One region of the Streptomyces sp. NPDC059832 genome, then DNA from elsewhere that is predicted to be linked to it. Evidence: riboswitches for the same ligand, from Rfam matches in the RefSeq annotation. Region 1 holds a riboswitch; each other region holds the start of a gene.

What was found. A riboswitch is a leader RNA that binds a small molecule or an ion and turns the genes downstream of it on or off. The one in region 1 is predicted to bind thiamine pyrophosphate.
Region 2: it holds a riboswitch for thiamine pyrophosphate, as region 1 does, so the genes downstream of both, ACFV8T_RS31575 (thiamine ABC transporter substrate binding subunit) here and thiO (glycine oxidase ThiO) in region 1, are expected to answer to the same signal.
Region 3: it holds a riboswitch for thiamine pyrophosphate, as region 1 does, so the genes downstream of both, thiC (phosphomethylpyrimidine synthase ThiC) here and thiO (glycine oxidase ThiO) in region 1, are expected to answer to the same signal.

Annotation. Positions count from the first base shown of each region.
Region 1 is NZ_JBHWIY010000006.1:173,034-182,613, forward strand. Features, by position in the region: gene ACFV8T_RS13060 (peptide-N4-asparagine amidase) at 1-377, opposite strand, end outside; gene ACFV8T_RS13065 (NAD(P)/FAD-dependent oxidoreductase) at 520-1,776, opposite strand; TPP riboswitch at 2,003-2,115, shown strand; gene thiO (glycine oxidase ThiO) at 2,113-3,297, shown strand; gene thiS (sulfur carrier protein ThiS) at 3,294-3,521, shown strand; gene ACFV8T_RS13080 (thiazole synthase) at 3,524-4,318, shown strand; gene pknB (Stk1 family PASTA domain-containing Ser/Thr kinase) at 4,430-6,346, shown strand; gene ACFV8T_RS13090 (deoxyribonuclease IV) at 6,353-7,207, shown strand; gene ACFV8T_RS13095 (DUF4396 domain-containing protein) at 7,288-7,899, shown strand; gene ACFV8T_RS13100 (sulfite oxidase-like oxidoreductase) at 7,932-8,564, opposite strand; gene bfr (bacterioferritin) at 8,720-9,199, shown strand; gene ACFV8T_RS13110 (bacterioferritin-associated ferredoxin) at 9,215-9,523, opposite strand.
Region 2 is NZ_JBHWIY010000023.1:84,348-93,927, reverse strand. Features, by position in the region: gene ACFV8T_RS31590 (SRPBCC domain-containing protein) at 1-119, opposite strand, end outside; gene ACFV8T_RS31585 (ABC transporter ATP-binding protein) at 315-1,340, opposite strand; gene ACFV8T_RS31580 (ABC transporter permease) at 1,343-2,956, opposite strand; gene ACFV8T_RS31575 (thiamine ABC transporter substrate binding subunit) at 3,106-4,218, opposite strand; TPP riboswitch at 4,292-4,408, opposite strand; gene rlmN (23S rRNA (adenine(2503)-C(2))-methyltransferase RlmN) at 4,464-5,570, opposite strand; gene ACFV8T_RS31565 (phosphatidate cytidylyltransferase) at 5,664-6,740, opposite strand; gene frr (ribosome recycling factor) at 6,740-7,297, opposite strand; gene pyrH (UMP kinase) at 7,477-8,253, opposite strand; gene tsf (translation elongation factor Ts) at 8,413-9,249, opposite strand; gene rpsB (30S ribosomal protein S2) at 9,349-9,580, opposite strand, start outside.
Region 3 is NZ_JBHWIY010000033.1:41,802-51,381, reverse strand. Features, by position in the region: gene ACFV8T_RS36695 (cytochrome ubiquinol oxidase subunit I) at 1-132, opposite strand, end outside; gene hisC (histidinol-phosphate transaminase) at 431-1,510, opposite strand; gene ACFV8T_RS36685 (LacI family DNA-binding transcriptional regulator) at 1,882-2,994, shown strand; gene ACFV8T_RS36680 (metallophosphoesterase) at 3,168-4,226, shown strand; gene ACFV8T_RS36675 (hypothetical protein) at 4,409-5,230, shown strand; gene thiC (phosphomethylpyrimidine synthase ThiC) at 5,314-7,128, opposite strand; TPP riboswitch at 7,121-7,254, opposite strand; gene ACFV8T_RS36665 (YibE/F family protein) at 7,325-8,647, shown strand; gene ACFV8T_RS36660 (SsgA family sporulation/cell division regulator) at 8,728-9,165, opposite strand; gene ACFV8T_RS36655 (IclR family transcriptional regulator) at 9,267-9,580, opposite strand, start outside.

The DNA of each region.
Region 1 (9,580 bases):
ATCTCCGCGCCGCCGACGAACACCGCGGCGAGACGGTCGTACTGACGCCCCTTCACGCTGGCCGACCAGTCGAGGACGACCTTGTTCCAGGGGCCCTTGCACTTGTCGGGCGGGGTGAGCGTGGTGGTGTACGGCGGCCCGCCGAGGGTGTTGCCGAAGTCGTGCTCGACGGCCGTCACCGCGCAGTGCCCGGTGTCGGGACGGGAGACCGGCGGCAGCGCGTCGACCGGGTCCTGGTAGTCGACGGCCGGATTGGATCCTGGCTTCGGGGCGGTGCCCGCGTTCGCCGGGGCGACGAGCGCGCCGCCGGCCAGGGCGATCGAGGCCGAGGCCACGGAGATCCTGCGCAGGACGCGGACCCATCTGTGTCGGGACATGTACTTCCTTCGGGAAACGAGTCGGTGATCCCGATTCAGTGATCCGGAATCGGTGATCCAAAAGATGTACAGTGCACCAATTTCGGCCGCCGTCCAAGGGGCCGCCCGCATACCGGACACTCCGCACGCCCCGCGGGCCCCGCTACTGACGGATCGTCGACTTCAGCGGTACGGAGGGGTCGGCGGCCCGCGCCGGATCGAGCCGCGCCCCCGCCTCGATGAGCTTGCGCCCCTGCGCCAGATCGCGCGGCCGGCCGACGGCGAGAACCGCGACCAGCACGCCCTCGCGCAGCCAGCACACCGACCAGGCGGCTTCGGCCGGATCGCCGCGCCACAGCAGGGTGTCGGCGCTCCCGTGGTGGCCCGCGTACTGCACGAACCGGTCGAACTGCTCGGACCAGAAGTACGGCACGGGGTCGTAGGTCATCGGCGCCGGGCCGTCGGCGGCGGCTGCCCCGATGATGTTGGCGGCGGCGGTGCGCGGGCCCTGGAGCGCGTTGTCCCAGTGGTGGACGAGCAGGCGTTCGCCGTACCGGGCGGAGGGGAACGAGGCGCAGTCGCCGACCGCGTACACATCGGGCAGCGAGGTGCGCAGCGCCCCGTCGGCGGTCACCGATCCGTCGGGGCCGAGCGCGATGCCGGAGCCGGCCAGCCAGCCGGTGGCGGGCCGGGCGCCGATTCCGACGACGACCGCTCCGGCCGGGACCGTACGGCCGTCCGCGAGGACCACCCGGCCCGGCTCGATGCGGGCGACCCGGGCTCCGGTGAGGAGTTCGGCGCCGCTCTCCGCGTACCAGGCGGCCATCGGGGCCGCGACCTCCGCGGGCAGCGCGCCCGCGAGGGGGCGGTCGGCGGCCTCGACGACGGTGACCGCGCAGCCCGCGGCACGGGCCGCGGTGGCGAACTCGGCACCGATCCAGCCCGCGCCGACGACCACGACGCCGTGCTGCTCGTCGAGGACCGGCCGCAGGCGTGCCGCGTCGTCGAGGGTGCGCAGCAGATGGACGCCGGGGACGCCCTCGGACCCGGGCAGGACGACCGGTTCGGCACCGGTCGCGATCACCAGGACGTCGTAGGGAACGGGTCCCGACAGGGTGTCCAGCTCATGCGCCGCGGGCCGCACACCGGTGACGTCGCGGCCCAGTCGCAGATCGATCTCCAGCGCCTCGAAGTCGATGTCGAAGGCGGAGTCCTCGGCCTTGCCGAGGAGCACCGCCTTGGACAGCGGAGGCCGGTCGTAGGGCTGATGCGGTTCGGCGCCGATCAGGGTGACGGGGCCGGTGAAGCCCTGCTCCCGTAGGGCCACCGCGGTCTGCACCCCGGCCATGCCCGCACCGACGATGACGACGCGGCGTCCCGCCCGCCGTTCCGGCTGCTCCGACTGCTGCTGCTCGCTCACCTGTACACCTTAAGCACCTGATAGATCGTCAGGAAAGGGTGCGTTCTCCGACCGCGCTCGTCCCACCGCCCTCCTGCGACTCCCACGGGGAGGAGGTCGGGGGTGCCGCCGGTCCGGGTGCCGACCCGGCCGGCCACCGGTGACAGGGCGAATCCGCCGGGCGAACGGGCCACGGCGGCCGCTCCCTTACCGGGCCGGGGGGGGACGGGGTTTAGGGTGGCCGACGTAAAGCACTCGCGGGAGCCCGGACGCACCGGGCTGAGAGGGAGGCTGGGCGGCCTCCGACCGTACGAACCTGATCCGGGTCATGCCGGCGAAGGGAGGGGCTGGAAGCCCATGCGTTCTTCTCGGAACGGAAACGGATCCGATGTCCTGGTCATCGGGGGCGGGATCATCGGCCTGGTGATCGCCTGGCGGGCCGCGCAACGCGGACTGCGCACCGCGGTCGCCGACCCCGAACCGGGTGGCGGGGCCGCCCGGGTGGCGGCCGGCATGCTGGCCGCCGTCACCGAACTCCACTACGGCGAACAGCTCCTGCTGGGCCTCAACGTCGCCTCCGCCGCCCGCTATCCGGCCTTCGCGGCCGAGCTGGAGGCGGCGAGCGGGCAGGAAACCGGCTTCCGCGCCTGCGGCACCCTGGCCGTCGCGCTGGACTCCGACGACCGCGCCCATCTGCGGGACCTGCACGCCCTGCAGCGGCGTTCGGGCCTGGAGTCGGAGTGGCTCACCGGCCGTGAGTGCCGCCGGCTGGAGCCTATGCTCGCGCCGGGCGTCCGCGGCGGTCTGCGGGTCGACGGCGACCACCAGATCGATCCCCGCCGGCTGGCCGCCGCCCTGCTGACCGCCTGCGAGCGGGCCGGGGTGGTCTTCCACCGCGGCTGGGTGGAGCGCCTGAGCGTGGTGGGCGACCGGGCCGCCGGAGCGGTGCTCGCCGCGGGCACGGAGCTCGCGGCCGACCAGGTCGTGCTCGCCGCGGGCAGCCTCAGCGGCCGGCTGCCGGGGCTGCCGGACGAGGTCGTGCCGCCGGTCCGGCCGGTGAAGGGCCAGGTGCTGCGGCTGACCGTGCCGGCCCCGTACGCACCGTTCCTGAGCCGGACGGTACGGGCCGTGGTCCGGGGCAGCCATGTCTATCTGGTGCCGCGCGAGAACGGCGAACTGGTCGTCGGCGCCACCAGCGAGGAGCTGGGCTGGGACACCACCGTCACCGCGGGCGGCGTCTATGAGCTGCTGCGGGACGCCCACGAGCTGGTACCCGGCATCACCGAGCTGCCGCTCACCGAGACCCTGGCCGGCCTGCGCCCCGCCTCCCCCGACAACGCCCCGCTGCTCGGCCCCACCGCCCTGCCCGGCCTCCACCTCGCCACCGGCCACCACCGCAACGGGGTGCTGCTCACCCCCATCACCGGTGACGTCATGGCGGAGCTCCTCACCGGCGGCGAGCCGCCCGAGCCGGCCCGCCCCTTCACCCCGCGCCGTTTCCCGTCCGCCGCCGCCCCCGTACGTCAGGAGCAGCCCGCATGACCGCCGAGCCCGTACCCCCCGCCGTGTCCGTGTCCGTGAACGGCGAGGTGCGGCTCCTCGCCGCGGGCACCACCCTGGACACCCTGGTCGCCACCCTGACCGCCGCGCGCTCCGGCGTCGCGGCCGCCGTCAACGAGACCGTCGTACCGCGCGGCCAGTGGTCCGCCGCCGCACTCCGCGACGGGGACCGCGTCGAGGTCCTGACCGCGGTCCAGGGAGGCTGACCATGCCGGACGACCTCTTCACCCTCGGCGACACCACGTTCGGCTCCCGGCTGATCATGGGCACGGGCGGGGCGCCGAGCCTCGATGTGCTGGAGCGCTCCCTGACCGCGTCCGGCACCGAGCTGACCACCGTCGCGATGCGCCGCCTCGACCCGACCGTGCAGGGCTCGGTGCTCTCCGTCCTGCGACGGCTCTCCATCCGCGTCCTGCCCAACACGGCGGGCTGCTTCACCGCGGGCGAGGCCGTGCTGACCGCCCGGCTGGCCCGCGAGGCGCTCGGCACCGACTGGATCAAGCTGGAGGTGGTGGCCGACGAGCGGACCCTGCTGCCCGACCCGATCGAGCTGCTGGACGCCGCGGAGATCCTGGTGGACGACGGCTTCACCGTGCTGCCGTACACCAATGACGACCCGGTGCTGGCCCGCAGGCTCCAGGACGTGGGGTGCGCGGCGGTCATGCCGCTCGGCTCCCCCATCGGCTCCGGGCTCGGCATCCGCAATCCGCACAACTTCCAGCTGATCGTCGAGCAGGCCCGGGTGCCGGTGATCCTCGACGCGGGCGCCGGGACGGCCTCCGACGCGGCGCTCGCGATGGAGCTGGGGTGCGCGGCGGTGATGCTGGCGTCCGCGGTGACCCGGGCCCAGGAACCCGAGCTGATGGCCACGGCGATGCGGCACGCGGTGGCGGGCGGGCGGCTGGCGTACCGGGCCGGCCGGATTCCGCGCCGCCACTTCGCCGAGGCCTCGTCGCCGGTGGAGGGGCGCGCGGTGCTGGACCCGGAGCGCCCGGCCTTCTGAGCCGCCGGTACGGCGGACAGCGCATGTTCCTGTCACGGCTCGGCTGCAGTACGGCCCCGGGAGTGCCCCGGCCCGTGGGCCGTGTCCGTGGCGGCTCGTAGACTCACCTGCGTGGATACGACCCTCCAGGACCCTCTTGTCGGGCAGCTGCTCGACGGCCGCTACCGCGTCGATGCCCGCATCGCCGTGGGCGGCATGGCCACGGTCTACCGGGCCGTGGACACCCGGCTCGACCGGGTGCTCGCCCTCAAGGTGATGCACCCGGCGCTGGCGACCGACGTCTCGTTCGTCGAGCGCTTCATCCGCGAGGCCAAGTCCGTGGCCCGGCTCGCGCACCCCAACGTGGTCGCGGTCTTCGACCAGGGCGCCCAGGGGCAGTACGTCTACCTGGCCATGGAGTACGTCGCGGGCTGCACCCTGCGCGACGTGCTGCGTGATCGCGGCGCGCTTCAGCCGAGGGCCGCACTGGACATCCTGGAGCCGGTCCTCGCCGCCCTCGGCGCGGCGCACCGGGCGGGCTTCGTGCACCGCGACATGAAGCCGGAGAACGTCCTGATAGGGGACGACGGCCGGGTCAAGGTCGCCGACTTCGGACTCGTACGGGCGGTGGGCACCGTCACCAACACCACCGGGTCCGTCCTGGGCACGGTCTCCTACCTCGCCCCCGAGCAGATAGAGAACGGCACGGCGGACACCCGCACCGATGTGTACGCCTGCGGCGTCGTCCTGTACGAAATGCTGACCGGGTCCAAGCCGCACGGCGGCGACACCCCCGCCCAGGTCATCTACCAGCACCTCAACGAGGCCGTCCCACCGCCGTCGGCCGCCGTCCCGGGGCTTCCGGCGGAGCTCGACGGCCTGGTGGCGAGCGCCACCGCCCGCGACCCCGAGGTCCGCCCGTTCGACGCGGTGGCGCTGCTCGCCGAGACCCGTGAGGCCCGCTCCGGCCTCACCGACGCCCAGCTGGACGCCGTACCGCCGCAGGCCACCGCCGAGGTGCACGACGCCGCCGAGGACCGCACCAGCGTGATCCCGCGACTGCTCCCGGCCGACCAGGGCGTCTCGCACCACACCAGCCGGCTGGAAATGCCCCCGCCGGAGCCGCCGCGGACCGCGTCGCAGGGCCGGCGCCGCCCCGCACCGCGGCGCTCCGTCATAGCCGCGGTCGTCGCCGTACTGCTGGCGCTGGGGATCGGTACCGGTGTCTGGTACATCAACTCCGGGCAGTTCACCCGGGTGCCCCCGCTGCTCGGCCAGACCGAGAAGAACGCCGAGCAGCGGCTCTCGGACGCCGGTCTGGACCTCAAGGGCGTCAAGCGGGCCTACAGCGACACGGTGCAGCGCGGCAAGGTCATCAGCAGCGACCCGGATTCCGGCGCCCGTGTCAGGGGCAATGACGCGGTGACGCTCGTCGTCTCGCGCGGTCCCGAGATCGTGAAGGTGCCCGATGTCCAGGACCTCTCGCTCGCCGACGCCAGGCGTGAGCTGAAGAAGGCCGGTCTGGTGCCCGGCATGGTCACCAAGGAGTTCAGCGAGGAGACGGCACAGGGCGACGTGATCCGTACGGACCCCGTGGTGGACACCGAGCGCCACCCGGACTCGGCGGTCGCCCTCTTCGTCAGCAAGGGCGCTCCGGTGGACGTCCCCGATGTCACCGGGCTGTCCGTCGAGGACGCCACCGCCGCGCTGGAGGACGAGGGGCTGAAGGCAAAGGTGCTGCCCGACCGGGTCGATTCCGCCGAGGACGCGGGCGACGTCGCCCGGCAGTCGCCGGGCGAGGGCACCGAGGCCGCCGAGGGCGACACCGTCGAGCTCACGGTCTCCGACGGGCCGCGCATGATCGACGTCCCCGACGTCACCGGCAAGGATGTCGACGAAGCCACGAGCGCACTGAAGGACGCGGGCTTCGAGGTCAAGGTCGACCGCCCGTTCCTGTCCTTCAGCGACACCGTCGCGAGTCAGTCCGTCGACGGCGGCAAGCAGGCCCCCGAAGGCAGCACCATCACCATCAAGACCAAGGGACTCTAGATCCACATGCGCAACCCAGTCGGCGGCCATGTTCCGGTGGCCGGCGGCCTCGCCAAGGTCGGCCTCCCCTACGCCCGCGGGATGGGGGCGGAGGCCGTCCAGGTCTTCGTCGCCAACCCGCGCGGCTGGGCGACCCCCGCCGGCAACCCGGCCCAGGACGAGCGGTTCCGTGCCGAGTGCGCCGCCGAATCCATACCGGCGTACGTCCACGCCCCGTACCTGATCAACTTCGGATCGCACACCGAGGCGACCGTCGAGAAGTCCGTGGATTCGCTGCGCCACTCGCTGCGCCGCGCCCGCGAGATCGGCGCCCTGGGCGTCGTGGTGCACACCGGATCGGCGACCGGCGGCCGGCCGCGCGAGCAGGCCCTCGCGCAGGTACGCACGCACATGCGGCCGCTCCTGGACGAGCTGACGCATGACGACGACCCGTATCTGTTGCTGGAGTCGACCGCCGGGCAGGGGTTCTCGCTCTGCTCGCGCACGTGGGACTTCGGCCCGTACTTCGACGCCCTCGACGCCCACCCCAAGCTCGGCATCTGCCTCGACACCTGCCACATCTACGCGGCGGGCCACGATCTGACCGGCCCGGCGGGCATGCGGCAGACGCTGGATCTGCTGGTGGCGACGGTCGGCGAGGGCCGGCTGAAACTGATCCACGCCAATGACTCCAAGGACGTGGTGGGAGCCCACAAGGACCGGCACGAGAACATCGGCGCCGGGCACATCGGCGAGGAACCGTTCCGTGAGCTGTTCTCGCATCCGGCGACCGCGGGCGTGCCGCTGATCATCGAGACGCCGGGCGGCAAGGAAGGCCACGCGGCGGACGTGGCCCGGCTGAAGGGGCTGCGCGACACCTGATTCCCCATTGAGGAATACCCCATGGGGGTATACGGTTCTTGCTGTCGGCAGGAACCGCTACTCGGCATCGGGGGATCGCCATGCAGCACGACACACACCAGGGGCAGCACAGCCACCACGCGGACCATGCAACCCATTCAGGCCACGCGGACCACACGGCCCACTCGGGCCATGCAGATCACGCGGGTCACTCGGATCATGCCGGTCACTCAGGCCACGGCGACCACGCCGGGCACGCCGGCCATCACCCCGGCAAGGTGGACTGGGCCATGGCCGCTCGGGCCACGCTGCACTGCCTCACCGGCTGCGCCGTCGGCGAGATCCTCGGCATGGTGATCGGCACGGCGCTCGGCTGGGGCAACATGGCGACGATGGTGCTCGCCATCGTCCTGGCGTTCCTCTTCGGCTACACGCTCACCCTGCGCTCGATCCTGAAGGCGGGCGTCGACTTCCGCACCGCCCTGCGGGTCGCCTTCGCCGCCGACACCCTGTCCATCGCGGTGATGGAGCTGATCGACAACGGCGTGATCGCGCTGTGGCCGGGCGCCATGGACGCCACCCTCTCCGACGCGCTGTTCTGGGGCGCGCTCGCGCTCTCGCTCGCCGTCGCCTTCGTCGTCACCACACCGGTCAACAAGTGGATGATCGGCCGGGGCAAGGGGCACGCGGTGGTGCACCAGTACCACCACTGAGGAACGGGCCGGGCCGGCCCGGAGCCATCAGGTCAGAGCTCGGGGCCGTCCCCGGGCTCCTCCTGGTAGGAGTACCGCTGCTCGCTCCACGGGTCACCGATGTTGTGATAGCCGCGCTCCTCCCAGAAGCCGCGGCGGTCGGCCGTCATGTACTCGACGCCCCGGACCCACTTGGGCCCCTTCCAGGCGTAGAGATGCGGCACGACGAGGCGGAGCGGAAATCCGTGCTCGGCGGTGAGCAGTTCACCGCCCTTGTGAGTGGCGAAAAGTGTTCGGTCCGAGGCGAAGTCGGAGAGCCTCAGGTTGGAGCTGAATCCGTACTCGGCCCAGACCATCACATGGGTGACGTTCGGCGCGGGCGGCGCGAGTTCCAGCACCGTGCGGGCCAGGACTCCGCCCCATTCGGCACCGATCATGCTGAATTTCGTGACGCAGTGCAGGTCGGCGACGACCGAGGCGAACGGCAGCACCGAGAACTCCTGGTGGTTCCAGCAGTGCTTCTCGCCGTCGGCGGTGGCCCCGAAGACCCGGAACTCCCAGCGGTCCGGCTTGAACTTGGGCACGGGCCCGTAGTGGGTAACCGGCCAACCACGCTGGAGTCGCTGTCCCGGCGGAAGCTCGGACTGCTCTGACGCGCGCTGTTCCCGGCTTTCCGGCTGACCCATGACTCCATGGTGACAGACAGGCAGGGGTGGTCCTGACCAGGGCAGGGGGCAATCCGGACAACTCGCAGTAAGTCTGTACTTACTGGACGGCCATCGGGTGCGATGACAGGATGCGGCCAACTTGCCCAGTTCACCGGTTGGAAGGAGCCTCTGCGATGCAGGGCGACCCCGAGGTCCTTGAGTTCCTGAACGAGCAGCTGACCGCAGAATTGACTGCCATCAATCAGTACTTCCTGCACGCGAAGATGCAGGACAACTTCGGCTGGACGAAGCTCGCGAAGTACACCCGCTCCGAGTCGTTCGACGAGATGAAGCACGCCGAGATCCTCACGGACCGCATCCTCTTCCTCGACGGACTGCCCAACTACCAGCGGCTGTTCCATGTACGGGTGGGCCAGACCGTCACCGAGATGTTCCAGGCCGACCGCCAGGTCGAGGTGGAGGCGATCGACCGCCTCAAGCGCGGGATCGAGCTGATGCGCGGCAAGGGCGACATCACGTCCGCGAACATCTTCGAGTCGATCCTGGCGGACGAGGAGCACCACATCGACTACCTCGACACCCAGCTGGAACTGGTCGAGAAGCTCGGCGAGCCGCTGTACATCGCCCAGCTGATCGAGCAGCCGGACAGCTAGGATTTCTCGTTTGGATCAGGCCGCGTCGGGGAGCGGGATTCCCGGCGCCACGCCCGGGGCGATGCCGGGAGCGATGCCCGGCTCCGTCCCGGATCCGGCGCCCGTGGTGGTCTCGTCGGCGGTGCCGGGGGTCCGCTTCCGGTCGAGCAGTTCGCGGCGCGGGCAGGCGCCACGGCCGAGCACGGCCTGGATGGCCCGGACACAGCCGCCGCAGTCGGTACCCGCCTTGCAGGCCGAGGCTATCTGCCGGGGTGTACACGCCCCGGCGTCCGCATGCTCCTTGACCTGCTTCTCCGTGATGCCGAAGCACGAGCAGACGTACACGCGGTTCACCTCCCGGCGGGATCGGTCGTCGTTGGCTGCCACCCCGTCTATCGGTGA
Region 2 (9,580 bases), on a different contig from region 1:
GCGTCACCGCCGTACCAGGCCGCGAAGTGCTCGGGCGTCGTCCAGGCCTCGAAGACCCGTTCCCGCGGGGCCCGGAGGATGCGGGTGATGTCGATGCCCTCGCGTGCTGACTCGGTCATGTCCCTGTCCTTCCCGGAGTCGTTCCGGTTCTGCTGCACGGCCCCGGGGCTGTCCGCGAAGACGTGCCGGAGGTCCCCGGGGCGGCCGGAGCCGCGCTCCGGGGCATCAGGCCATCGTCCGGCCGACGGCCGACTCCCGCGACCGGTGCCGCCTCCGGCGCGTCCGGTCCGGTGAACGCCGCGGGACGCGCCCGGTCAGGAGCGGGCGGGCAGGACGACGGTCTCCGCCGCCTCGAAGGCGACCCCGACCACCGCACCTTCCTCGGGGGCGTCCCGCAGCGCGCACTCCGCCTCCAGGACCGGACCGCTCCGCGGCGTCAGCCGTACCGCGACGTGGTTGCCCCGGAACGTACGCGTCCCGACCACGCAGCGCAGCCCCTCGTCCGGGGCGCCTATCCGGACCCCGGCCGGACGCACCAGCAGATCGCAGGCCCCCTGCGGCGTGCCCTCGGGCACCGGCACCCTGCCCCACACCGTGTGGGCGACCGTGCCGGTCACCGTCGCCTCGACCACGTTGTCGAAGCCCAGGAACCGCGCGACGAAGGCGGAGGCGGGCCGCTGCCAGACCTCCAGCGGGGTGCCCGCCTGGGCGATCCGCCCGTCGCGCATCACCACCACCTGGTCGGCCAGGGCGAACGCCTCACCCTGGTCGTGCGTGACCGCGAGCACCGTCGTACCCAACTGCCCGAAGAGCGTGCGCAGTTCGACGACGAGCCGCTCACGCAGACCGCGGTCGAGCTGGCCGAGCGGCTCGTCCAGCATCAGCAGCTTGGGCCGCGGGGCGAGGGCCCGCGCGAGGGCGACGCGCTGCTGCTCACCGCCGGACAGCGCGGCGACGGCGCGCCGTTCGGCACCGGGCAGGCCCACCAGGTCGAGGAGTTCACCGACCCTGCGCTCCTGATCGCGGCGCGACACCCCGTGCATCCGCAGCCCGAACGCGACATTGGCGCCGACGTCCCGGTGCGGGAAGAGCTGGTGGTCCTGGAACATCAGGCCGAGACCGCGCCGGTGCACCGGCACCCCGGCCTGATCCGCGCCGTCCAGCAGCACCCGGCCGCCGTCCGGCGGATGCAGCCCGGCGACCACCCGCAGCAGCGTGGACTTGCCGCTTCCGCTCGGCCCGAGCACACATACGATCTCGTGCTCGGCGACCTCCAGGTCCACCGCGTCGAGCGCCGCCCGCTCGCCGAAGCGAACCGTGGCCGATTCCAGTGTCAGCATCTCTAGAACTCCCCGGACCGGTCCGTGCGGATACGTTCGAGCAGCAGCAGCGAGACGGCGCAGACCACCATCAGGATGGTGCTGAGGGCCATCGCCTGGCCGTAGTTGAGCTCCCCGGCCCGCCCCAGCAGCCGGGCCACGGCGACCGGCAGCGTCGGGCGGTCGGGCCGCGCGATGAAGACCGTCGCGCCGAACTCACCGAGCGAGACGGCGAACGCGAAACCGGCCGCGACCAGCAACGCCCGTCGCACCAGCGGCAGATCGACCTCCCGCCAGGCCCGCAGCGGTGACGCCCCGAGCACCGCGGCCGCCTCCCGGAGCCGCCCGTCCACCGCGCGCAGGACGGGCAGCATGGTCCGTACGACGAAGGGCACACCGACCAGCGCCTGGGCGAGCGGCACCAGGATCCAGGAAGTCCGCAGATCCAGCGGCGGCTTGTCCAGGGTGATCAGGAAGCCGAAGCCGACGGTGACCGCGGACACCCCGAGCGGCAGCATCAGCAGTGCGTCGAAGCCGCGCACGAGCCGGCCGGCGCGCCGGGTCAGCGCCGCGGCGGCCAGCCCGCCGATGACCAGGGCGATGACCGTCGCGACCAGCGCGTACTGGAGGGAGTTCCAGATCGCTTCGAGCGGCGCGACCAGGAACGTACCGCCACCGGCGTCCACGGACGCCAGCGCACGGTAGAAGTCGAAACCATGACCGCCGGTGGTGTCCATCGAGCGCTCGACCAGTACCCCGAGCGGCAGCAGGATCAGCAGCAGTACGGTCAGCAGCACCCCGCAGAGCAACGCCCACTGCCCGGCACCCCGCGGCCTGCGCGCGGTCCGAGCCGGGTCGACCAGTTTCAGCGCGGTCTCCCGGCGCCGTACGGTCCACGCGTGCACGGCGAGGATCGCGCCGACCGCGGCGAACTGCACCAGCGTCAGCACGGCGGCCGTCGGCAGGGCGAGCAGCTGCGCGGTCTGCCGGTAGATCTCCACCTCCAGCGTGGAGTACCCCGGACCGCCGAGGATCTGCACGACTCCGAAGGAGGTGAAGGTGAAGAGGAAGACCATCAGCGCGGCCGCGGCCACCGCGGGTGCGAGGGCCGGCAGGGTGACCAGCCGCCAGGCGGCGAACCGCCCCGCGCCCAGCACTCTGGCGGCCTCCTCCTGCCGGGGGTCGAGCTGGGCCCACAGCCCGCCGACCGTCCGTACGACCACCGCGTAGTTGAAGAAGACATGGGCGAGCAGAATCGCCCAGACGGTGGTGTCGAGCCGTACGCCCCAGAGCTGGTCGAGGAATCCACCGCGTCCCAGCAGCGCCAGGAAGGCCGTCCCCACGACCACGGTCGGCAGGACGAACGGCACCGTGACGACCGCCCGCAGCAGTTGTTTGCCGGGGAAGTCGAAGCGGGCGAAGACATAGGCGCCGGGCAGCGCGATCAGCAGGGTCAGCGCGGTCGAGGCGAGCGCCTGCCAGCTGGTGAACCAGAGGACGTCGCGGATGTCCGGCCGGGTCAGCACCTCGCCGATCCGGCCGAACTGCCAGACGCCGTCAGCTTTCAGGCCGCGGCCGACGATCGCGGCGACCGGGTAGGCGAAGAACAGCGCGAAGAACGCGACGGGCACGGCCATCAGGCCGAGCCGCACCGCGCTCCCGCGCCGGGCCTTCGCACGGGCCGACCGCGCGTGCGCCGACCGGTCCCGAGGAGCCTTCCCGCCCTCGCCGCCCTCGCCGTTCCCGCCGTTCCCGCTCGCGTCCGGTCCGCGTACGGGACTCTTCGTTACTTCACTACGAGCGAGGACCACGACTGGACCCACTGCTCACGGTTCTTGGCGATCAGGTCCGGGGCGACGGTCGTCGGCCGGTCCACCGTCGCGCCGAACTTCGTGAAGAGCTCCGGCAGCTTCGCATCCTTGGCGACCGGGTTCACGAACATGTTGAGCGGCATGTCCTCCTGGAACCTCTTGCTGATCAGAAAGTCCAGCAGGGCCTTGCCGCCCGCCTCGTTCTTCGCGCCCTTCAGCAGGCCCGCGAACTCGATCTGGCGGAAGCAGGTCCCGGTGGCGACACCGGTCGGCGCCTTCGCCGGCTGCGGCTTCGCGTACAGCACCTCGACGGGCGGGCTGGAGGCGTACGAGACGACGAGCGGCCGGTCGGCCTTGGCCTTCTTGCCGCCCGCGGAGCCGGAGAACTCCTCGTCGTACGCCTGCTCCCAGCCGTCGACGACCTTGACGCCGTTGCTCTCCAGCTTCTTCCAGTAGTCCTGGTAGCCCTTCTCCCCGTACGTGGCGATGGTGCCGAGGAGGAAGCCGAGGCCGGGCGACGAGGTCCCGGCGTTCTCGGTGACGAGAAGGTCCTTGTACGCGGGCTTCGCCAGGTCGTCGAAGGACTGCGGCGGCGCGAGCTTCTTGTCGGCGAAGTACTTCCTGTCGTAGTTGACGCAGATGTCGCCGGTGTCGATCGGGGTGACCCGGTGCGCGTCCGCGTCGAGCCGGGTGTCTGCCGCGACCCGGTCGATGCCCTTCGCCTCGTACGGCGTGAAGAGCCCGCTGTCGAGGGCGCGGGAGAGCAGCGTGTTGTCGACACCGAAGAACACGTCGCCGCGCGGGGAGCCCTTGGTCAGGATCTCCTGGTTGAGCGCGACACCCGCGTCACCGCTCTTCAGCACCTTGACGGTGTAGCCGGTCTCCTTGGTGAACTCCTTCAGTACGTCCGTGGAGGCGTTGAAGGAGTCATGGCTGACGAGGGTCACGGTCTTGGAGCCCGAGCCCTTCGTGCCGCCGGAACCGGAGGCCGAGTCGTCGGAACTCCCGCACCCGGCGAGTGCGGTGACGCCGAGTGCGGCGGCGACGGCCGATGCCGCGAGCTGCCTGGTCCTGCGCGTGGTGCTCATTGTGGATTCCTCCTGGGTTTTGGCCAGGAAGAGACGCGGCCCCGCCCGCGAAAAGCGGGCAGGGCGCAACAGCATGAGTTGATGACCGAACTTCCTACCCGGAATGACCCGGGCGAGGTTCAGAGGGTCTGCGGCCGACCTGTCCTCGGTGCCGCACTCTCAGCGCTGTGGCGCTCCCCTGTCGGAATATGAAGTTGATTTCGGGCCCAGGCTACACGGGCCTCGGCGCCTGTCCGGGAGTGGCCTCAGCGCTCGGCCGCCGCCAGCTGCCCGCAGGCCCCGTCGATCTCCTGGCCACGGGTGTCCCGCACGGTCACCGGCACCCCGTGGGCCGCAATCGCCTCGACGAACGCCTTCTCGTCCTCGGGGCGCGAGGCGGTCCACTTGGAACCGGGCGTGGGGTTCAGCGGGATCAGGTTGACGTGGACCCGCTTGCCCTTGAGGAGCCGGCCGAGCCGGTCACCGCGCCACGCCTGGTCGTTGATGTCACGGATCAGCGCGTACTCGATGGAGATGCGGCGACCGGACTTCTCCGCGTACTCCCATGCGGCGTCCAGCACCTCGCCCACCTTCCACCGCGTGTTCACGGGGACGAGGGTGTCACGCAGCTCGTCGTCCGGCGCGTGCAGCGAGACGGCCAGACGGCACTTGAAGCCCTCGTCCGCGAAGCGGAGCATCGCGGGCACCAGGCCCACGGTGGAGACGGTGATCCCGCGCTGCGAGAGCCCCAGCCCGTCCGGCTCGGGGTCGGTCAGCCGGCGGATCGCGCCGACCACCCGGTTGTAGTTGGCGAGCGGCTCGCCCATGCCCATGAAGACGATGTTGGAGAGCCGCGCCGGACCGCCGGGGACCTCCCCGTCGCGCAGCGCCCGCATCCCGTCGACGATCTGGTGGACGATCTCGGCGGTCGACAGATTGCGGTCGAGACCGGCCTGCCCCGTCGCGCAGAACGGGCAGTTCATCCCGCATCCCGCCTGCGAGGAGATGCACATCGTCACCCGCTCCGGGTAGCGCATCAGGACGGACTCGACGAGCGTCCCGTCGTGCAGCTTCCAGAGCGTCTTTCGGGTGGTGTCGTCGTCGCAGCTGATGTGGCGGACCACCGACATCAGGTCGGGGAACATCGCCTCGGCGAGCTTGTCCCGCGATCCGGCCGGGATGTTGGTCCACTCGGCCGGGTCGTGCGCATACCGCGCGAAGTAGTGCTGCGAGAGCTGCTGGGCGCGGAACGGCTTCTCGCCGATCGCGGCGACGGCTTCCTTGCGCTCGGCGGGCGTGAGGTCGGCGAGGTGCCGCGGCGGCTTCTTGGCTCCGCGGGGCGCGACGAAAGTGAGTTCTCCGGGCTTAGGCATGGTCCATCCAGTGTCGCAGACAGAACAGTGAGGGCCCGCCGTCCTGTGGACAGCGGGCCCTCACTCGTAAAATCCCAGGTCAGGGGCCTGACCTCAGCCGGAGCCGACGAACAGCACCAGCAGCAGCCAGACCACCGGGGCGGTCGGCAGCAGCGAGTCCAGCCGGTCCATGATGCCGCCGTGCCCCGGCAGCAGCGTGCCCATGTCCTTGATCCCGAGGTCCCGCTTGATCATCGACTCGCCCAGGTCGCCGAGGGTGGCGCTGGCCGCGACCGCGAGCCCGAGCAGCAGCCCCTGCCACCAGGCACCGCCGTCGATCAGGAACTGCATGCACAGCGCACCGGCGACCATCGCGAAGGCGACGGCCCCGAACAGGCCCTCCCGGGTCTTTCCGGGGCTGATGCGCGGCGCGAGCTTGTGCTTCCCGAAGCGCCAGCCGACGGCGTACGCGCCCGTGTCGCTGACCACGGTCAGCAGCAGGAAGGTGAGCACCCGCTGCGGCCCGTCGTCGGCGGTCAGGAGCATGGCGACGAACGTGGCGAGGAACGGTACGTAGAACGCCGCGAACACACCGGCCGTGACGTCCTTGAGGTAGCCCTCCGGCGGCTCGGTCATCCGCCAGACGAGCACCGCCAGCGCGGTCAGCGCCATCGCCACCCAGGCGCCTTCGGCGCCCTGCGCGTAACCGGCGACCACCATCGCCGCGCCGCCCACCGCCAGCGGGATGAGCGGTGCCTTGATGCCCTTGCGCTCCTGGAGCCGGGAGGTCAGTTCCCACAGGCCCACGACGACGGCGACGGCGATCACACCGACGAAGACGGCCTTCACGATGAACAGCGAGGCGACGATGACGGCGCCGAGCCCCACACCGACCCCTATGGCGGCTCGCAGATCACGACCCGCACGTTTCTTCTGCGGGGGCGGCGGCGCGGTGGACATGGGCTCCTGCGGCTTCTCGTCACGGAACAGGGGGCCGCCGCTCAGGCGTCCGGCCCCCTGGCCCCGGTCATCACGGTCGTCAGCGTCTCTACCTGCGTCGGGAACGTCCGGCACGATGGGCATGGGCCGAGTCTGCTGGGCGTCATGCACATCGTAAGCAGGACCCGCCCGCATCTCGGGCGCACCCCAATGGCCGGCTCCCTGCGGGGCGCCCCAGGAAGAGTCGTTCATCAGACTTCGAGCAGCTCGGCTTCCTTGTGCTTGAGCAGCTCGTCGACCTGCGCGACGTACTTCGCGGTGGTGTCGTCGAGCTCCTTCTCGGCGCGACGCACCTCGTCCTCGCCCGACTCCTTGTCCTTGACCAGCTTGTCGAGGGTCTCCTTGGCCTTGCGGCGCACGGCGCGGATGGAGATCTTGGAGTCCTCGGCCTTCGCCTTGGCGACCTTGATGTAGTCGCGGCGGCGCTCCTCGGTGAGGTCCGGGAAGGTCACCCGGATGATATTGCCGTCGTTGCTCGGGTTGACGCCGAGATCCGAGTCACGGATGGCCTGCTCGATGTTGCGCAGCGCGGTCTTGTCGAACGGCGTCACGACGGCCATGCGCGGCTCGGGCACCGAGAACGAGGCGAGCTGGTTGATCGGGGTCAGCGCGCCGTAGTAGTCGGCGACGATCTTGTTGAACATCGCCGGGTGCGCACGGCCGGTACGGATCGCGGCGAAGTCCTCTTTCGCGACGACGACGGCCTTCTCCATCTTCTCCTCGGCCTCGAGGAGGGTTTCTTCGATCACCACGTGCTCCTGCGTGTCTTGAGTGGGCCCGTCGTGCTCGGGCCCGGCGGGTCCTGCGTCGCGTCCTCACCTGCACGGTGTCCGACCGGCAGGCCGTTGTCCATCCTTCGGGGCCGGTCCCGGGGGTTTCCCCGGGGGCCCGGACCTCCCCGCGGTACTCCGGGAAGGTCCCCCGGTCCTCAGGCCCGGGTGCTCCGGTCACTCACGAGCGTGCCGATCTTCTCACCATTGACCGCGCGGGCGATATTGCCGGTGGCGGTCAGCTCGAAGACGAGGATCGGCAGGTCGTTGTCACGGCAGAGCGTGATGGCGGTGGCGTCGGCGACCTTGAGGTCACGGGCGAGAACCTCGCTGTACTCGAGCGCGTCGAACTTCACCGCGTCGGGGTTGGTCTTCGGGTCGGAGTCGTAGACCCCGTCCACCCCGTTCTTGCCCATCAGAAGGCCCTCTGCGTCGATCTCCAGGGCGCGCTGGGCGGCAGTGGTGTCGGTGGAGAAGTACGGCATCCCCATGCCTGCGCCGAAGATGACGACACGGCCCTTCTCCAGGTGGCGCACGGCGCGCAGCGGGATGTACGGCTCCGCGACCTGCCCCATGGTGATGGCGGTCTGGACGCGGGAGTCGATGCCTTCCTTCTCCAGGAAGTCCTGGAGCGCCAGGCAGTTCATGACCGTGCCGAGCATGCCCATGTAGTCGGACCGGGCCCGGTCCATGCCGCGCTGCTGGAGCTCGGCACCGCGGAAGAAGTTGCCGCCGCCGATGACGATCGCGATTTCCGCGCCGTCGCGGACGACCGCCGCGATTTCCCGGGCGATGGCGTGTACGACGTCGGGGTCGACACCCAGACCCCCGCCGCCGGCGAACGCCTCTCCGGACAGCTTCAGCATGAAGCGTCCGGCCACCTTGCCGTCGTCGCGCTTGTGGTCACCTTGTGCGGCGTCCGCGCCCTTGTTCATGGAGATTCTCCTCGTGCACATACGAAGAAGGCCATTGCCGGTGGGTCTGGTGTCCCTCAGCGGCAATGGCCTCCTCGTCAGATCTGCGGTCGTACGGCGTGAGTGCGGCCGACGACTGCACTAGACCCTATCGGGGTCCACCGTTGTTCGCGGACGGACTCAGATGCCGACCTTGATGCGCGAGAAGCGCTTCAGGGTGACACCGGCCTCGTCCAGAACCTTCTGGACGGACTTCTTGCTGTCCTTGGCGAAGGCCTGCTCCAGGACGACGACGTCCTTGAAGAAGCCGTTGACGCGACCCTCGACGATCTTCGGAAGGGCGGCCTCGGGCTTGCCCTCCTCGCGAGAGGTGGCCTCGGCGACACGACGCTCGTTCTCGACCGTCTCGGCCGGGACCTCGTCGCGGTTGAGGTACTTCGGGGCGAAGGCGGCGATGTGCTGCGCGACGTCCTTGGCGACCTCGGCGTTCTCCTTGTCGAGCTCGACCAGGACACCGACCTGCGGCGGGAGGTCGGGCATCGTGCGGTGCATGTACGCAGCCACGTAACCGCCGGTGAACTGCGCGAAGCGGTCCAGGACGATCTTCTCGCCGAGGTTGGCGTTGGCCTCGTCGACGTACGCCTGGACGGTCTTGCCGGCCTCGATCTCGGAGGCGAGCAGCGCGGCCAGGTCGGCCGGGGAGGTCGCGGCGACGTGGGCGGCGAGCGTGTTGGCGACGGTCTGGAACTTGTCACCCTTGGCGACGAAGTCCGTCTCGCACTTCAGCTCGAGCAGAACGCCGGAGGTCTTGTCCTCGGAGATGAGGGAGACGACGGCACCGTTCTCGGCAGAACGGCCCTCGCGCTTGGCGACGCCCTTCTGACCCTTGATACGGAGCGCCTCGACGGCCTTGTCGACGTTGCCGTCGGCCTCGTCGAGCGCCTTCTTGCAGTCCATCATGCCGGCGCCGGTCAGCTCGCGGAGCTTCTTGACGTCAGCGGCGGTGTAGTTCGCCATGAGTCTGTATTTCTCTCTCGAAGTCTGAAAGATCTACGGGTGAACGGCGGGGGCGGTGCTTGTGGCACCGGCCCCCGCCGTCATCAGCCGTGACGGGTGTCAGGCCTGCTCGGCGTCCGCGGCCGGAGCCTCGGCGGCGGGGGCCTCGGCAGCAGCCTCGGCGGCGGGGGCCTCGGCGGCCTCGGCGTCCGCGACCTTCTCGGTCTCGGCGGAGGTCTGCACCTCGGTGTCGGCCTTCTTGTCGCCCTCGAGCAGGTCGCGCTCCCACTCGGCGAGCGGCTCGCCGGCGGCCTTCTCGCCCGGCTTCGAGTCACCGGTGGCGGCACCGGAA
Region 3 (9,580 bases), on a different contig from region 1:
GACCCAGGCGGTCTGCAGGCCGGCGGTGAGCGCGGCGAGAGAGATCGTCAGGGGGACGAACAGGAAGTGATAGACGGTAGTGATACCGAACTGCCATCGCGCCAGGGTTTCCGGCGCCAGAGCTAGCTCCACGTCGTCTTCTCCTTACGTCGCCGTAATCACACCGGCAGTTTGCCCTTTAAATCCGACTAATCACGGGAGGAACAGGACACGCTTGTGAACGCGTTCACATTCACAAGCATTATGGCGCACAGACTTTCGGGACGTTCGGGCGGGGTACCCCTCTCGGGACGTTCCGATCAATCTGCCCGAACCAGACGCCCCGGGAGCAACACGGACCCCGACAGCGAGAAGGCCCCGCACCTCGTCGAACGTCGAACGAGGTGCGGGGCCCGGTCCCCGAGTCGCGCAGGCGGCCTGCGCGACCGCCCTACAGCTCCTTGCGGTACGACTCCGCCACCCTCAGGAACAGGTCGTTCGCCTCGTCCTCCCCGATCGTGACCCGCACGCCCTCGCCCGCGAACGGCCTGACCACCACTCCGGCCCGCTCACATGCCGCGGCGAAGTCGGCGGTACGGTCCCCGAGCCGCAGCCAGACGAAATTCGCCTGGGAATCCGGCACGGTCCACCCCTGGCCGGCCAGGGCCCGCTGCACACGCTGGCGCTCGCACACCAACGAGCCCACCCGTCCCAGGAGTTCGTCCTCGGCACGCAGCGAGGCGACCGCCGCGTCCTGCGCGAGCTGGCTGACCCCGAAGGGCACCGCCGTCTTGCGCAGCGCGGCCGCCACCGGCTCGTGGGCCACGGCGAAACCGACCCGCAGACCCGCCAGGCCGTACGCCTTGGAGAAGGTCCGCAGCACCGCCACATTGGGCCGGTCCCGGTAGATCTCGATGCCGTCCGGCACCTCGACGTCCCGGATGAACTCCCGGTACGCCTCGTCGAGCACCACGAGGACATCGCCCGGCACCCGGTCCAGGAACCGCTCCAGCGCGTCCCGGCGCACCACGGTGCCGGTCGGGTTGTTCGGGTTGCAGACGAAGATCATCCGGGTGCGGTCCGTGATCGCGTCCGCCATCGCGTCGAGATCGTGCACGTCACCGTCGGTCAGCGGGACCTTCACCGAGGTCGCACCGCTGACCTGCGTGATGATCGGGTACGCCTCGAAGGAGCGCCAGGCGTAGATGACCTCGTCACCCGGGCCCGACGTGGCCTGGAGCAGCTGCTGCGCGACGCCGACGGAGCCGGTTCCGGTGGCGAGGTGCGAGACGGGCACACCGAAACGCTCGGCCAGTTCGTTCATCAGGCCGGTGCAGGCCATGTCCGGGTAGCGGTTGAAGTTCGCAGCCGCGGCCAGGGCGGACTCCATCACCCCGTGCAGCGGCGGATACGGGTTCTCGTTGGAGGACAGCTTGAACGCGACCGGTCCACCGGCCGCGGCCGGCTTGCCCGGTACATAGGCGGGAACGCCGTCCAGCTCGGCGCGCAGCTTGGGGCTCGTCTCGCTCACCGCAGGTCCTCCTCGACCGTCCGTACACATCAATACTGCTCACCTTATGAGGATTGGGCGCTGCTGCGAATGGCCAAAGCGGCCCAATCGTCCGGTGCGACCAGGAATGGGGGGAGCGCTATCCGCTCCGGCGCGCGCCGGTGGCTCACTCCGTGGCGCGCATCCCTCGAAGAGGTGAGATGAGACCTCTTCGAGACATCGACCATTTAGTAGGCCCATCGACTTCGACACATGACACACTACGGCCAGGCCCCTCAACATCCTTGGTTTGCAAGGCATTTGCCTCTGAATGATCATGCAAAAACGTGCCTGTCAACGAGTGAATATGCGACCAGGTCAACCGCCCTTCCGAGCCCTACTATCGGCTCGCCATGACAGCAGCAGGGAAGCACCAGGTGAGCCGGACGGACACACCCCGGCGCGGCGGCCGGCAGGGACGAGCGGGAATCCGGGACGTGGCCGCCGCCGCCGGAGTCTCCATCACGACCGTCTCCGACGCGCTCAACGGCAAGGGCAGGCTCCCGGACGCCACCCGCCGCCATGTCCGCGAGGTCGCAGAGCGCCTGGGCTACCGCCCTTCCGCCGCGGCCCGAACCCTCCGTACCGGCAAGTCCGGCCTCATCGGCCTGACCGTGACGACCTACGGGGACGAACCCTTCACCTTCACCGAATTCGCGTACTTCGCCGAGATGGCCAGAGCGGCCACCTCCGCCGCGCTCGCCCGCGGCTACGCCCTCGTCATCCTGCCCGCCACCTCACGCCACGACGTCTGGTCGAACGTCGCCCTCGACGGCACCGTCGTGATCGACCCCTCCGACCAGGACCCGGTCGTCACGGAACTCGTACGCCAGGGGCTGCCCGTCGTCTCGGACGGACGTCCGGCCGGCACCCTCCCGGTCACCGCCTGGGTCGACAACGACCACCGGGCCGCCGTGCTCGATCTGCTCGACCATCTCGCCGCCGCCGGAGCCCGCCGCATCGGCCTGCTCACCGGCACCACCACCGACACGTACACCCGCCTCTCCACCACCGCGTACCTCCACTGGTGCGAGCGCGTGGGACAGGACCCGGTGTACGAGTCGTACCCCGCCCACGACCCGTGCGCGGGCGCGGTCGCCGCCGACCGCCTGCTCGCCCGCCCGGACCGGCCCGACGCCGTCTACGGGCTCTTCGACCCCAACGGCACCGACCTGCTGGCGGCGGCCCGCCGGTACGGCCTGCGCGTCCCCGAGGACCTGCTGCTGGTCTGCTGCAGCGAGTCCACCGTGTACGCGACGACCGAGCCCCCCATCACCACCCTCTCGCTCAAGCCGCGCAGAATCGGCACGGCGGTCGTCCAGCTCCTGATCGACGCCATCGAGGGCGTGGATCAGGACGGACCGGTGGAGCAGGTCATACCGACCGAACTCATCGTGCGGACCTCCTCGCAACGCCGTCCACCCCGCACCACGGTCAGCGCACCCCGCTCTCCGGCAGGGGATTGATCAGGCGATTTCGGACCAATCGGCCGGTGAACCCGACGTGCGTCCGGATTCACCACCCCTGGTGCGTCACAGAGCACGATCCGCATTCCTATGATGGGCGCACGACACCGCGGACCGCCCCGACCAGCAGGGCCCGTCAGGTGTACGGCGGCGCGACGGTGGTGGAGGGGTCGATGACACAGGGGGCCGGTCAGGAACCCGTGGTGCGGACTGCGACGTTGCGCGACTTCCGCGTACCGCCCTATGCCCAGAACCCGGTGCCGCCATCGGCACCGCACCCGGGCAACGCCGTCCCCGGTGCCGAGCCGCCGGAGGGGTACACCCCCACCGCGCGCGATCTTCCCGTGATCAACCGCGGTGACACCCTGCAGGTCGCGGCCGTCCCCGACCCCCGGCCCGTCCCGGACCAGGGCCTCGGACCGCTGTACGTCGTCGGCGACGTCCACGGCTATCTGGACGAGCTCCACGCCGCCCTCACCGAACAGGGCCTCATCGACGCCGACGGCAAATGGTCGGCGGGCAATGCCCGGCTCTGGTTCCTCGGCGACTTCACCGACCGGGGCCCCGACGGCATCGGGGTCATCGACCTCGTGATGCGCCTGTCCGCCGAGGCCGCCGCCGCCGGCGGCTACTGCAAGGCCCTGATGGGCAATCACGAACTGCTGCTCCTCGGCGCGAAGCGGTTCAGCGACACCCCGGTCAACTCCGGGGCGGGCACCGCCACTTTCCAGGCGGCCTGGCTGCTCAACGGCGGCCAGAAGAACGACATGGAGCGGCTCCAGGACGTCCACCTCCAGTGGATGTCCCGGCTCGACGCGATCGTCGAGGAGGACGGGCATCTGCTGATGCACTCCGACACGACGGCCTACCTCGAATACGGCACCACCATCGAGGACGTCAACGACACCGTGCACGCCATCCTCACGCGTAACGACGCCGATGAGTGCTGGGACCTCTTCCGGAAACTCACCAAGCGGTTCGCCTTCCGTGACGAGTCGGGTCCGCAGGCGGTCCGGGAGCTGATGTCGGCCTACGGCGGACAGCGCATCGTCCATGGTCACAGCCCCATTCCTTACCTCCTCGGAGAGGTCGGTTCGGAGGACGGCGAGGATGGCTCCGGCCCCGTGGTCGAAGGTCCGCACGTGTACGCGGACGGGCTCGCCATCGCCATGGACGGCGGAGTGACCATGGCCGGAAAGCTGCTGGTCGTCCAACTGCCCCTGCATGACTGACGTTCTTCTGGGCAGACGCATCCAGGAACCGACCACGCCGTCCACTGGGCCTATTTCCGGAAACCCCCTGTCACCCCGTGCCGTGGGCGCTCTACCATCGGCGTATCAGTAGCAGGCTCTCCTCCGTTTCCGCCCAACTGCCCGTTCCGAGCAGGCATTCAGGCCCTACGGAGCATCGGGGGATGCACATGAACAGCGCTCCGCACCTGCTGGCCGAGGACCGCCCCGAGTACGAGCGGATCCTCGACGACGCACTGCGCCATGCCCATGAACGGCCGGATCTGGCCGCGGTCGGCGAGCGGCTCAACGCCGTACAGCTGCGCACCATGGCGCTGGACGCCACGGAGCTGATCACCTCGACGGCCGCCACCGAGTACAAGCACTACGTGCAGGCCCGCGAGGAACTGCGCGGCCCCGCCGAAGAGGCGGACCAGGACACGGGCCCCGGGTCCGGCACCGCCCGTCCGCATCAGTCGGGCGCCGGCATAGGAGCCGTCATCACGGTCCTGGCACCCGTGCTCGCCGGAACCGCCGCGTTCATATTCCTGCTGGCGGGCTACCTGCTGAAGCTGCTCGACCCGCCGCCGTCCTTCGCCTCCGCCATGGTCTCCGTGGGCTGGTTCTTCGCGGCGGTCACGGCCGCCGCCATCCTGGTCGCCGCCGCCGGGCTGCTCATCACCGCACTGCGCAACGGGTCGACGTCGCAGCCCGTCGAGGACCCCGAGGACGAATTGCCGGAGGACGTGGCACGGGCCAGGGAGGCGTGGCGCCACGCCCTGCTGGAGCGCGGCATACTGCCGTTCCTGCGGGATGCGCTCGCCGATCCCGAAGCCGCTCCCGCCTCCCGCACACCGCTCCGCTCGGCGAACCGCATCCCGAAGATCGGCTACAGCCGGCCGGACTTCTCCAGCCCGGACGACGGCCCGGCGGGCCCCCGCCCGACCTTCACCTCACCCGACTTCACCAGCCCCGACTTCGGCGGCCCCGAGCACGAACTGGACTGACCGGGCCCGCACACCGGCCGGACGGCAGGAGCGGTCGCCCCGGAGACAGGAGTCCCCGGGGCGATTCCTCCTCCCGGATACGGTCAGTCCGTGATCGGCAGATAGACCCGGTTGCCGGCCGCCGCGAACTCCTTGGACTTCTCCGCCATACCCGCCTCGATCTCCGTCTGCGAACCGCCGTGCTCGCGCCGGATGTCCTGGGAGATCTTCATCGAACAGAACTTCGGACCACACATCGAGCAGAAGTGCGCCGTCTTCGCCGGCTCGGCGGGCAGCGTCTCGTCGTGGAACTCCCGTGCGGTGTCCGGATCGAGAGCCAGATTGAACTGGTCCTCCCAGCGGAACTCGAAACGGGCGTCGGAGAGCGCGTCGTCCCAGTCCTGCGCCCCCGGGTGCCCCTTGGCGAGGTCCGCCGCATGCGCCGCGATCTTGTACGTGATGACGCCGGTCTTCACATCGTCCCGGTTGGGCAGGCCGAGGTGCTCCTTCGGCGTGACGTAGCAGAGCATCGCCGTCCCCCACCACGCGATCATCGCCGCGCCGATGCCCGAGGTGATGTGGTCGTACGCCGGTGCGACATCGGTGGTCAGCGGGCCGAGCGTGTAGAACGGCGCCTCCTCGCAGATCTCCTGCTGAAGGTCGATGTTCTCCTTGATCTTGTGCATCGGGACATGGCCCGGCCCCTCGATCATGGTCTGGACGCCGAACCGCTTGGCGACCGTGTTCAGCTCGCCGAGCGTGCGCAGTTCGGCGAACTGGGCCTCGTCATTGGCATCGGCGATCGAGCCGGGACGCAGCCCGTCGCCCAGCGAGTACGTCACGTCGTAGGTCGCGAGGATCTCGCAGAGCTCCTCGAAGTGCTCGTACAGGAACGACTCCTTGTGGTGCGCGAGGCACCACGCCGCCATGATCGAGCCGCCGCGGGAGACGATGCCGGTCTTGCGGCGGGCGGTCAGCGGTACGTACGGCAGGCGCACGCCGGCGTGGACCGTCATGTAGTCGACGCCCTGCTCGGCCTGTTCGATGACGGTGTCCTTGTAGATCTCCCACGTCAGTTCCTCCGCCCGGCCGTCGACCTTTTCGAGGGCCTGGTAGAGCGGAACCGTGCCGATCGGCACGGGGGAATTGCGCAGAACCCACTCACGGGTGGTGTGAATGTTGCGGCCGGTGGACAGATCCATGACGGTGTCGGCGCCCCAGCGCGTCGCCCACGTCATCTTCTCCACCTCCTCCTCGATGGAGGACGTCACCGCGGAGTTGCCGATGTTGGCATTTACCTTCACCAGGAACCGCTTGCCGATGATCATCGGCTCGATCTCGGGGTGGTTGACGTTGGCCGGCAGCACGGCCCGGCCGGCCGCGATCTCCTCGCGCACCACCTCTGGCTCGACGTTCTCCCGGATGGCCACGTACTCCATCTCCGGGGTGATCTCGCCCCGGCGGGCGTACGCGAGCTGGGTCACCGGCTGCCCGTCCCGGCTGCGGCGCGGCAGGCGCGGGCGGCCGGGGAAGACCGCGTCGAGGTTGCGCAGTCCTTCCCCGAGTTCTCGGCTTCCGTCGAGCAGGGGAGACCCCATTCGCGGCGAGGTGTGCTTGAGCCCGTCGTCCTCGGGACGGGCGGGGCGGCCCGGATACTCCTCGGTGTCGCCGCGGGCGACGATCCAGTTCTCCCGCAGCGGTGCGAGCCCGCGGCGGACATCGGTCTCGACGGTGGGATCGGTGTACGGCCCCGACGTGTCGTACAGCGTCACGTCCTTGCCGTTGGTGAGGTGCACCTGACGGACCGGCACCCGGAGGTCCGGGCGCGAGCCCTGGACGTACCCCTTGTGCCAGCCGATGGACTTCCCGGCCTCGTCGCTCTGGTTCGAGGCAGGCGTGCGTGCGTCCGCTGTGGTCATGAGACCTACTCCCTACGCCGGCATTACCCGGTAACAGGTTCGGCGGTCGGCGCAGCCTGTCCCGTACGGACGTACGGATATCAGCGCCCTCTCAGCCCGGTGCTCCGAGCTCCCGCGTGTGCAAAGGTCCCTCCACGCTAGCGCCCCGTCCGGCGTAATGAACAGAGGGCCCGTCCCTTCTTGCGATGATCGGCCGGTGACGTCCCCCCATATCGACCACGAACCGCAGGGCCATCAGCACGGCCACTCGCACAGCCACGGCCCTGCCGCGCCCGTCTCCAAACATCTGCGCAAAGTCATCGCGGCCGTACTGATCCCGTTCGCCACCGTCGTCGTCGTCGGTCTGGTGGCGCTCTGGCCGGGTGGTGCGCCGCCGCACGAGCGGACCGGCGTCGGATTCGACCGGCAGACCCAGCAGGGAAAGGTGGTGAATGTCGACATGGTGGACTGCAAGGCCGTGAACGTGGTCCAGACGCCTGTCGGCGGGGACACCACACCGCCCTCGGGAAGCGGAAAGGCACTGTGCAAGAAGTCCACGATCGAGGTGACTACCGGTCACGACAAGGGCCGGACCTTCACCGAGGTCGTCCCGCCCGACGCGCCGCGTCAGTTGCGCAAGGGTCAGGGCGTGGTCGTGGCGTACGCCCCCGACGCACCCCATGATCTGCAGTATTCGGTGACGGACGTGAACCGGAAGTTCCCGATGGCCCTGCTGGCCGGGATCTTCGCCCTGGTCGTGGTCGCGGTGGGCCGCATGCGCGGGGTGATGGCGCTGGTCGCGCTCGCCGTGTCCTTCGCCGTGCTGACCCTGTTCATCCTCCCGGCCATTCTTCAGGGCTCGAATCCGCTGCTCGTCGCGGTGGTCGGGGCCAGTGCGATCATGCTGATCGCCCTCTACATGTGCCACGGCCTGACCGCCCGCACCTCGGTCGCGGTGATCGGCACGCTGATCTCGCTGCTGCTGATCGGGCTGCTCGGCTCGCTCTTCATCGGCTGGGCGAGCCTGACCGGCAACACCGACGACAACACCGGCCTCATCCATGGCCTGTACCCGCACATCGACATGAGCGGTCTGCTGCTGGCCGGTGTCATCATCGGTTCGCTCGGCGTCCTCGACGATGTGACCGTGACCCAGACATCGGCGGTCTGGGAACTGCACCAGGCGAACCCGACGTTGGGTGTGCGGGGCCTCTACCGGGCAGGCATCAGGATCGGACGCGACCACATCGCCTCGGTCGTCAATACGCTGGTGCTCGCCTACGCGGGCGCCGCAATGCCGTTGCTGCTGCTGTTCTCCATCGCGCAGAGCAGCGTGGGGACGGTGGCCAACAGCGAGCTGGTGGCGGAGGAGATCGTACGAACGCTGGTCGGCTCGATCGGACTGGTCGCCTCGGTGCCGGTGACGACGGTGCTCGCTGCGCTGGTCGTCTCCGCGGACCGCACAGGGCTCGGCGCGGAAGCCGGAGCTTCGGCACCCGTACGGGCCGGGAAAGGCCGTCGTCGTAGGACGAAGCCTTGAACGTCCCCGCCAGGTGAACAATTCACCCATTCGGCAGGTGCCGTGTTCGACCGGCGAGCCGGTCGGCGGCGCCGTTCTTGTCAGCCGGCGTTCTGTTCCTCGGCAAGGATCCGGCCCAGGGCGTCCTCCAGGTTGCCCTCGAAGTCACCCAGCGTGCACTCCTGCCCGAGCGGCACAAGCTTGTCGGTCCGGTCGAGAAACGCCACAAGTGGTGCCGTACCGGCCCTGAAGAGGGCCCGGTCCTCGCCGACCTGGAGCCGGATATGTACGTCGGAAAGCCCCTCGGGCTCGGTGGGTCCGATGTGCACATCACCGTCACCACTGGGGCTGTTGAGGCCGTCGAGCAGCAGCTCACGGCCGAATGCCCAGGTGACGGGGGCGTCACCGGGCAGATGGAAGGTCATCCGGATCGCATACGGATCGCAGACCTCGTACCGGAGCTCCACCGGGATCCGGAAAGAGAGTTCCTCGGAAACGAGGAAGCTCATCATGACCTCAGCTTGAACCGACTCGCGCATCGTTCAACCCCGCAGTAGATGAATCTGGCCAGGAATGATCCCCCGTGGCCCTATTGACGCCATCGTGGTGCACGCGATAGCAGATCACAAGGAGTGATTTTTCAGATACTGATAGAGAACACGAGCGAACGCAAGAGGTTGGCCACTTCGCCACGTAGTTGTTCGACTGCGGGGAGCAACCGACTTTCCTGCTCCAGGGGTACGGAAATCGCCATCGCGGCGGCGGTGAATCCGGCTGTGATCGGGATGGCCGCGCAGACCGTGCCCAGGGCGTACTCCTGGCGCTCGATGACGGGTTCCATCCGTTTCATCGAGCGCAGTCGTTCCAGGAGCGCCGCACGGTCCTTCACCGAGTAGCGGGTAAGCGGACGCACAGGGTGACGGTCCAGGTGGTCCTCGCGGGCCTTCTCGTCGA